Regions from separate parts of the Brevibacillus sp. BD137 genome, predicted to be linked through region 2. Evidence: predicted binding sites of a transcription regulator. Region 2 holds the regulator's gene; the other holds the start of a gene.
What was found. Region 2 encodes CtsR, which represses protease genes until heat stress. Its sites were predicted from a motif close to ATGGTCAATAAAGGTCAAACA; they were not measured.
Positions count from the first base shown of each region.

Region 1: the regulator CtsR is predicted to act here: its motif matches at 1,504-1,524, upstream of clpP (ATP-dependent Clp endopeptidase proteolytic subunit ClpP).

Region 1 covers NZ_JAOTNO010000009.1:6,439-10,651, forward strand. Annotated here, with positions in the region: gene ODZ53_RS19035 (HPr family phosphocarrier protein) at 1-239, shown strand, start outside; gene ODZ53_RS19040 (hypothetical protein) at 367-549, shown strand; gene ODZ53_RS19045 (H-type small acid-soluble spore protein) at 566-751, shown strand; gene clpP (ATP-dependent Clp endopeptidase proteolytic subunit ClpP) at 862-1,464, opposite strand; gene ODZ53_RS19055 (hypothetical protein) at 1,596-1,817, opposite strand; gene ODZ53_RS19060 (copper amine oxidase N-terminal domain-containing protein) at 2,033-2,506, shown strand; gene ODZ53_RS19065 (branched-chain amino acid ABC transporter substrate-binding protein) at 2,724-3,959, shown strand; gene ODZ53_RS19070 (DUF4023 domain-containing protein) at 4,212-4,213, opposite strand, start outside.
Region 2 covers NZ_JAOTNO010000018.1:76,739-80,951, reverse strand. Annotated here, with positions in the region: gene ODZ53_RS26850 (MGDG synthase family glycosyltransferase) at 1-992, shown strand, start outside; gene ODZ53_RS26845 (HAD hydrolase-like protein) at 1,022-1,708, shown strand; gene ODZ53_RS26840 (CtsR family transcriptional regulator) at 1,897-2,361, shown strand; gene mcsA (protein-arginine kinase activator protein McsA) at 2,378-2,896, shown strand; gene mcsB (protein-arginine kinase McsB) at 2,916-3,989, shown strand; gene ODZ53_RS26825 (ATP-dependent Clp protease ATP-binding subunit) at 4,056-4,213, shown strand, end outside.

The sequences.
Region 1 (4,213 bases), on a different contig from region 2:
TGGTTCAGTTAAAGACCGGTTTGCAAGCTCGTCCAGCAGCTTTTTTCGTACAGGAAGCTAACCGTTTTGCATCGGAAGTATTCGTAGAAAAAGGCAACAAGAAGGTCAATGCGAAGAGCATCATGGGTATCATGAGCCTCGCAATCAGCTCTGGAACGGAAATTACCATTTTGGCAGAAGGGCCGGATGCCTCCCAGGCAGTCAGCAGCCTTACGAATCTGGTAAGCAAAGAAGAATAGAGTCACGAGAGACACTTTTCCCTTAAGGGAGGTGTCTTTTTTTGTTGGTCATCTTAATGAATATGTATCAATTCACTTCGGTCAGGGCATTTCTAACCATGTATATTGCATGAAGGAGGAATGAGACATGAGTAACCGTGATAAGTGTTACGAAGGCCGCGATTGTTATGATATGGACATTGATCGGATGGTGAATGAGGGACTGGGGGGCGGAGTTGTTTCCGACCAAAACGGCCTGATTGAAGAAACGACTGTAGATACGATGACAGGGGCTACGTCAGCCAAGCAAGCTCTTGACGATGACCAATAGAGGGAGTCAGTCACTTATGAATGTAACAAGAGCACAAGCCATCATGAAATCCGACGACCATATCAAGGTAGAGTACGATGGACAAGCCGTTTGGATCGATGCTGTAGACGAAAAAACGTCAACAGCACGTGTACATGAGGAAAAAAATCCAGGGCATAGCCGAACAGTCTATGTCAGTCAGTTAATGGAAGTATCACAATGATTCATCGAAAAAGCCGAGCAGACCAAGGGAAACCTCTAGGGGTTTGCTCGGTATACAAAAAAACACTCGGCCGGTAGTTCAGGCACGAGTGCTTTTTTTTACGACAGCTCTTATTTTTTCGAAGACGGTTCGGAAGTGATGACTTTGTCAATCAATCCGTACTCTACTGCTTCAGCGGCAGAGAGGAAGTTGTCGCGATCAGTATCCTTTTGGATGCGCTCCAAAGGCTGTCCAGTACGTTCAGCCAAGATGGTGTTCAGATGATCACGCATCTTCAAGATACGTTTTGCGGCAATCTCAATGTCGCTCGCTTGTCCTTGTGCGCCACCCAATGGTTGGTGGATCATGACTTCACTGTTTGGCAGAGCAAAGCGCTTGCCTTTTGCCCCAGCAGCCAGCAGGAATGCTCCCATGGAAGCAGCCATTCCGATACAAATGGTGGATACATCAGGCTTGATGAAGTGCATAGTATCGTAAATTGCCATACCAGCAGTAATAGAACCGCCTGGGCTGTTTATGTACAAGTGAATGTCTTTCTCCGGATCTTCCGCCTGAAGGAACAACAACTGTGCCACAACGATATTGGCTACGGTGTCGTTGATTGGGGTTCCCAGAAAGATGATGCGGTCTTTGAGCAGGCGGGAATAAATATCGTAAGCACGTTCCCCGCGGTTTGTCTGTTCAATGACGGTTGGAATTAAATTCATATGCATCTAGTCTTCCTCCTCTCTTTGTAACAATATCATACACAAAAGGTCAATGAAGGTCAAACACATAAGTGCGCGCCCTCACTACCATGTTTGCCAAATTCCCTCTGTCTAAACCTACTCGAAAAGGAAAACATTCATTCCTTGGAATTCTCATCGGCCTCGGTTAAATCGACGGCGAGTTTCAGCGTGGCTTTCATCTTTTTTCCCTTGATAATCGTATATTCATCGACTTGTTTGGCTTGAAGTTGATTGATGGCTTCCGCCAGCTCCTGTTGATCTTTGTATGGTTCAATGGTCAATAAGCATTCTTCATCACTGGCCTCTTGATAAATGAGAAAAAAACGTTCCCCTGCCATAGTAAGCCTCACTTTCGAAAGTTATCCACAATGTTATGCACAGGTTGTGCACAAAAACATTTGTTCGTGGGATATTTATTTTTTTTCCTAGTCTTGTCATGTTTGGAGAGAGAATTACATAGGAAATGTATGGGATAAAAAAGAAGGGAAAAGTTGATTTATGTCGAATCATACAAAATTGGAATTCATTTCATGATATTTAAGGGGTGTTTATTATGCTTCGCAAGTTTTCTACAATGATGCTGACAGCAGCTCTTCTAACAGGAAGTGTAGCGGCAACGGCTGCGTTTGCCCAAACTTCTCCTGCTCCTGCACCAGCTGTACAACAAAAAATCAAAGTTCAGCTAAACGGCAAGGAGTTCCCATTCCCACAAGAAATCGTTACTGAAAATGGTGTTGCGTATGTGAATGCGAGCACATTGGCGATTGCTTTGGGTGGTAGTGCAGCATGGGATAGCACGACTAAATCTCTGTTGGTTGCTAAAGACAACAAGTACGCTCTGCGTATGTACGAAAACCAAAACTTTGCTTATAAAAACGGCAAAGAAACGAGTGTAGCAAATCCGCCACGTCCAGTGACCGGAGCAGTGCTCGTGCCCCTCGTATTCATTGCCCAAGAATTGGGTGCAAAAGTAGAGTACGATGCAAAAACGCTCACTTACAAGCTGAGCATTCCAATTAATTCCTAATAATTAATGGGATACTTCTCATGAGGATAGCCACTTCTATGCGTAGAAGTGGCTATTTGCCTCAATACTACATGTGGACACCTCTATTAGCAGACAGCGATAGAGGGTTTTTTTATTGATTCTTCCTTCAATCATTTCTATTGCAAATTTTCTAAAATATCCTACAATAAGATTGTGATTCATAGTTTGCTCATAAATAAAGAGGGGGATTTTTGCTATGAAAAAACAGAAATCATTGTCGATACTGGCTGCAACATTTGCTCTCGGCACATTGCTCGCGGGCTGCGGTGGAGGTGCGGGGACTGGTAGCCAAAGCGCGACACCACAGCCGAGCAACAATAGCGGAGGAAGCACGGGCGGTGCAAGTGGCGCTACTGAGAAGCTCGTTGTTGCTGTAGTTGGTCCGATGTCTGGTCAGTATTCTGATTACGGAAGCACAGCAAAGGCTGGTGCTGAATATGCGTTGAAAGAAAAGGCAGAGGCATTCAAAGCACTTGGCTTTGACGTTCAATTGTCCGCGCAAGACGACCAAGCTGACCCGAAACAAGGGGTAGCAGTCGCACAAATGTTGATTTCGAATCCTGATGTAGTCGGAGTAGTAGGCCATGCTACAACAGGAGCTTCGATCACAGCAGCAGCGCAATACGAGCAAGAGAAGCTCGTAATGGTATCTCCTTCCGCAACGGGATCAGATTTGACTGAGCAAGGCAAACAGATCGTACACCGCATTTGTGCGCGTGATGATCAACAAGGCTCCAAGGCTGCGATTTTTGCCAAAAATCAGTTGAATATAAAAACGGCATTCGTTATGCATGACAAGGCTGCTTATGGACAAGGTCTTGCGGAAGAAGTGAAAAAGCAATTTGAAAAAGACGGCGTACAAGTTCTCGGCTATGAAGGGGTAACAGCAGGCGAGAAGGATTATAGTGCGATCATCACCCAAATCCTTGCGAAAAATCCAGAGATGATTTATTTCGGTGGATACTACTCTGATGCAGGGATCATCGTGAAACAAGCGCGTGAAAAAGGCTTCAAAGGTGTATTCATGGGTGGCGATGGCTACGACTCCGCTGACATGGTGAAAATTGCTGGTGCGGAAAATGCCAATAACGTAGTCTTTACTTCTACGGTTGGCGATATTGGTGCTACCGAAGACGGCAAGAAATGGATCACAGACTTCGAGAGCGCGACTGGCAACAAAGTAGGGATCTTCACTTCGTTTGGTTATGACTCCATGGGTGTTATGCTGAACGGTCTGGAAGAAGCGATCAAAGCAAACGGCGGCAAAAAGCCAACGCGTGAACAAGTGCTGGAAGCGGTTCACAAAACCAAAGATTACAAAGGCAAATTCGTTAACGTAACATTTAATGAAAAAGGCGACAACGACTTTGCTTCCGTATACGTGTACAAGTATGAGGACGGAAAGAAAGTATTCATGGGTGAAGCGAAGTAATTCTTCATTATGAATAAGCCATTTGGGACATACTACGTTTGGCAAGAATACCAGAATGAAAAGGAAGGGATTCTGATGTCAAACAATCGAAATACGAAGAATGGCGGAAACCAAGGACACAGCAGCAAGACCCAAGGCACCCAGAAGCAAAAGTCCGAAAGAGATCGTAACCTGAATAAACAGGATCCACAATAGCAATGACAAAAGCCCACCCGTTTTAGCCGAAGGAGCTAACGGGTGGGCTTTTGCTTGTT
Region 2 (4,213 bases):
CCACCTTTCACAAGATTTTGCTGGAAAGCTATATGAATCTGTTGAGGCTGTCACCCAAGATGTGGGGCAGAATTTATCATAATACAGAAAAAACCCGTTTCTTTGATATGAATGTGCTAATGAATAAGTTATTGGCAAACAAACTGAAAAAGTTGATCAACAGTGTACAGCCTGATGCCTTTATTGCTACGCATCCGTTTGCAAGCTGTATGCTCTCCGTACTGAAGGGAAGAAATGATTGGAAGGAACCAATCTATACGATTATTACTGACTATACCATCCATCCTTCATGGATTAATCACCATATCAATTATTACTTCATCGGTCATGAGCAGCTGTATTACCTGTTAGACGTTTATCGACAGGATCATCAAAAATTCATTCCGATGGGCATTCCTATCATGAAGAAATTCAGTTTGCCATTGGAACCCGAATTGATTCGGCAAAAGCTCGGTCTCGCTCCTGAACAAAAGAGCATTATTCTTTCGGGGGGCGGATTGGGTCTCGGCTCGATGGAAAAGGTATTAGATGGGCTAGAAGAGATTAACATTCCCTTGAAAACCTTTGTGTTAACAGGGACAAACGACAAGCTATACAATAAGGTGACAAATCGTACGTATCGGCATGAAGTCGTTCCGCTAAAATTCATCAATAACTTCCACGAATACTTGGAAACGGCTGATTTAATTGTCACCAAATCAGGCGGACTTACATCAGCTGAAGTAATGAGTAAACGGGTACCCATGATTGTTTACAACCCTCTGCCTGGACAGGAAGAGAGGAATAGCCACTTTTTGCTCAATAATGGGTGTGCGGTACACGCGAATCTATCCGAGCAGTTGATTTACTTTATCGATGAACTATTGCATAGCCCGTCCAAGGTGGAATATATGCGTAGAATGGGACAAAAAATCTCGAAGCCAGATGCTGCACAACGAATTACTGAGTTTATCATGGATGATATGAATATGTTGCCAAGAAAAGTAGAATAGCTGCCTAGCCAGACAAAATGGAGGAACCCATGACTGCACCATTCGCGATATTATTTGATATGGATGGCACGTTACTACAAACAGAAAAGCTGTCGACCCCCGCTTTTATTCGAACGTTTGACCAGCTTCGTCAAAAAGGGCTATGGCAAGGAGAAACCCCTGACGAACGTGAACTGATCAATGTACTGGGAATGACGATCGAGCAGATCTGGGACAAATTACTGCCGGGTGCGAGTGGAGAAGCCATTCGGTCAGCAGATGCCTTCTTGCTAGACAATGAAATCCAGTTACTCAAAGAAAAAGTGACCGAGCTATATCCGGATGTAAAATCAACCTTAGAAAAGCTGCATGAAAAAGGATTTGCTTTATTTGTAGCAAGCAATGGGCAGGAAGAGTACATCGATGCCATTTGTCAGGCATACGAGTTAAAGCCGCTGATGACAGACCTGTACTCGGCTGGTCGTTTCCGCACGCATTCCAAAAATGACCTGGTTGCAAAACTGTTGTCTGATTACAAAATTGGGCAGGCCATCATGGTAGGAGATCGTCACTCCGACGTGGAAGCAGGCAAGACAAACGGTTTATTTACCATTGGATGTGACTTTGGTTTTGCGAAACCAGGCGAGCTTGATGGGGCAGATGTTATCATCACCAGCTTCTCTCAGCTACTGAATCATTTGCCAGCAATCGACACCAATAAGCAAGAACAAGCATAAACCATTCCTCAGGGAGTGGTTTTTTTGTTGATCATGTCCAAGTTTCAAGCGACCCTCTTTTGCCCACACTAGAATGTGTAAGGGACACTTGCGGGCACGCACTAAACCCATTATAATTAACGTCAAAGATAGTCAAAGTCAATAGGTAACCTCATAAGAACATACACAGAGGAATAGGAGGCGATGACTTGCGAAACATCTCGGACATCATTGAACATCACTTGAAAAGCATCCTTACTAACAGTCCCAATGGATCGATCGAGATTCAGCGTAGTGAGCTTGCCGACCATTTTCAATGTGTGCCGTCTCAGATCAATTACGTCATCAATACGCGCTTTACCGTTCAAAAAGGATACCTCGTAGAGAGTAAGCGCGGGGGCGGCGGGTATATTCGCATACGCAAGGTGCAGATTGTCAGCAAAGCACGCTTGCAGGAATTGCTAACAGAAGAACTGATTGGAGAGAGCATCAGTCAGAGTGTGGGAAATGCGATCGTAGAAAGACTATTAGAGGAAGGGTTAGTCAACATTAGAGAAGCCACCTTGATGAAAATCGCTACCTCGCGAAACGTTTTGACTCTGGAAGCCGAATTGCGGGATCGTTTGCGGGCAAATATTTTAAAGCAGATGATCGCGGCAATCTTGTTGAAGTAAAAGGAGGTATGATGTTATGAACTGTGAGGAATGCGGAAAACGACCGGCGACACTTCATTTGACGAAAATCGTCAATGGCGAAAAAACCGAATACCATATTTGCGAGCAATGCGCTCATGAAAAAGGGGACGTCTTTACCGGCTTTCACAACTTCAGCATCAACAATCTCCTGTCAGGACTTTTAAAATTTGATCCCATGCAAAAGAATGGACGCGAAACGGCAACGAATAAGCCGCTTCAATGCGAAACATGTGGACTCACATATTCTCAATTTAGTAAAAGCGGCCGATTTGGCTGTAGTGATTGCTACACCTTTTTGGGGGATCGACTGGACCCACTTTTCCGCCGGATTCATGGAAACACACAGCATAGTGGAAAAGTACCAGAGCGTACCGGTGGCAAACTGAAGATCCGTAAAGAGCTGGAGCAACTAAAGCAAGCGCTGCAAAGTCATGTCGCCAGTGAGGAGTTCGAGAAGGCTGCAGAAATGCGTGATCGAATTCGAGCATTGGAACAAAAAATGGCCCAATCGTAGCAAGGGAGGTTAGCTGGTTATGTCCCAAAAGCAGTTTATGCAAAACCCGTGGAGCAATTGGATGAAAGGAGAAGGTCCTGATTCCGACATTGTCATAAGTACACGGCTGCGTATCGCCCGTAACCTGCGCCAGCACCCTTTTCCGTTATTGGCAACGGACTCGCAGGCCGAGGAAGTCGTCAGAAAGGTAACGGAAGTAAGCGATTCGGAGGCAATGCGCAAACGGCATCAGCTTCAGGTCATCCATATGGATCAAATTAACCCGTTAGAAAAACGGGTGCTCGTAGAAAAGCATCTGATTAGCCCTCATCTGGCAGAGGAATCCCGTAAAGGTGCCGTATTGCTTCGGGAAGATGAGTCTGTCAGCATTATGGTTAATGAAGAAGACCACATTCGAATACAGGTACTATTACCCGGGTTTCGTTTGAACGAGGCATGGGAAATAGGTACGAAGATAGACGACATTTTTGAGAAAAGCTTGAACTACGCGTTCGACGAAACTCGAGGGTATCTTACAAGCTGCCCAACCAATGTGGGTACGGGAATTCGTGCATCCGTGATGCTGCACCTGCCCGCTCTGGTGATGACGCAGCAGATCAGCAGAATTTTACAGGCGATTAATCAAGTTGGTCTGGTCGTTAGAGGAATTTACGGAGAGGGCAGCGAAGCTCTAGGGAATCTTTTTCAGTTATCCAATCAGGTCACACTGGGGATGTCTGAGTCGGATATCCTTTCCAATCTTTATGGTGTGGCCAGACAGATTATTGAGCAAGAGCGTGTGGCACGCACTTACTTGCTGGAGCATACCAGGGTTTCTTTGGAGGATCGGATTTTTCGGTCGTATGGTATCTTGATGTATGCCCGTACGGTAGAGTCCAAGGAAGCGGCTCAGCGCCTGTCAGATGTACGTCTGGGGATTGATCTAGGCATCATTCCTAATGTATCTCCGCTCGTCTTAAACGAACTGTTGGTCACGACACAGCCAGGTTTTTTACAACACCACGCTGGTCAAAAGCTCACTCCGGACCAACGCGACGAAAGAAGGGCAAGGCTAATCCGCGAACGTCTACGCGTAGTAGAATCACAAGAGTAATCGTAATGGTATCACGCAATTGTTAACCATACAGAGAAAAAACACGGTTATACGGAGGTGTACGATATGATGTTTGGACGTTTTACAGAACGCGCACAAAAAGTACTGGCGCTTGCCCTGGAAGAGGCGGTTCGTCTCGGACACAAAGATATTGGGACAGAGCATGTGCTGCTGGGACTCATTCGAGAAGGCGAAGGGATTGCGGCGAAGGCACTGCAATCACT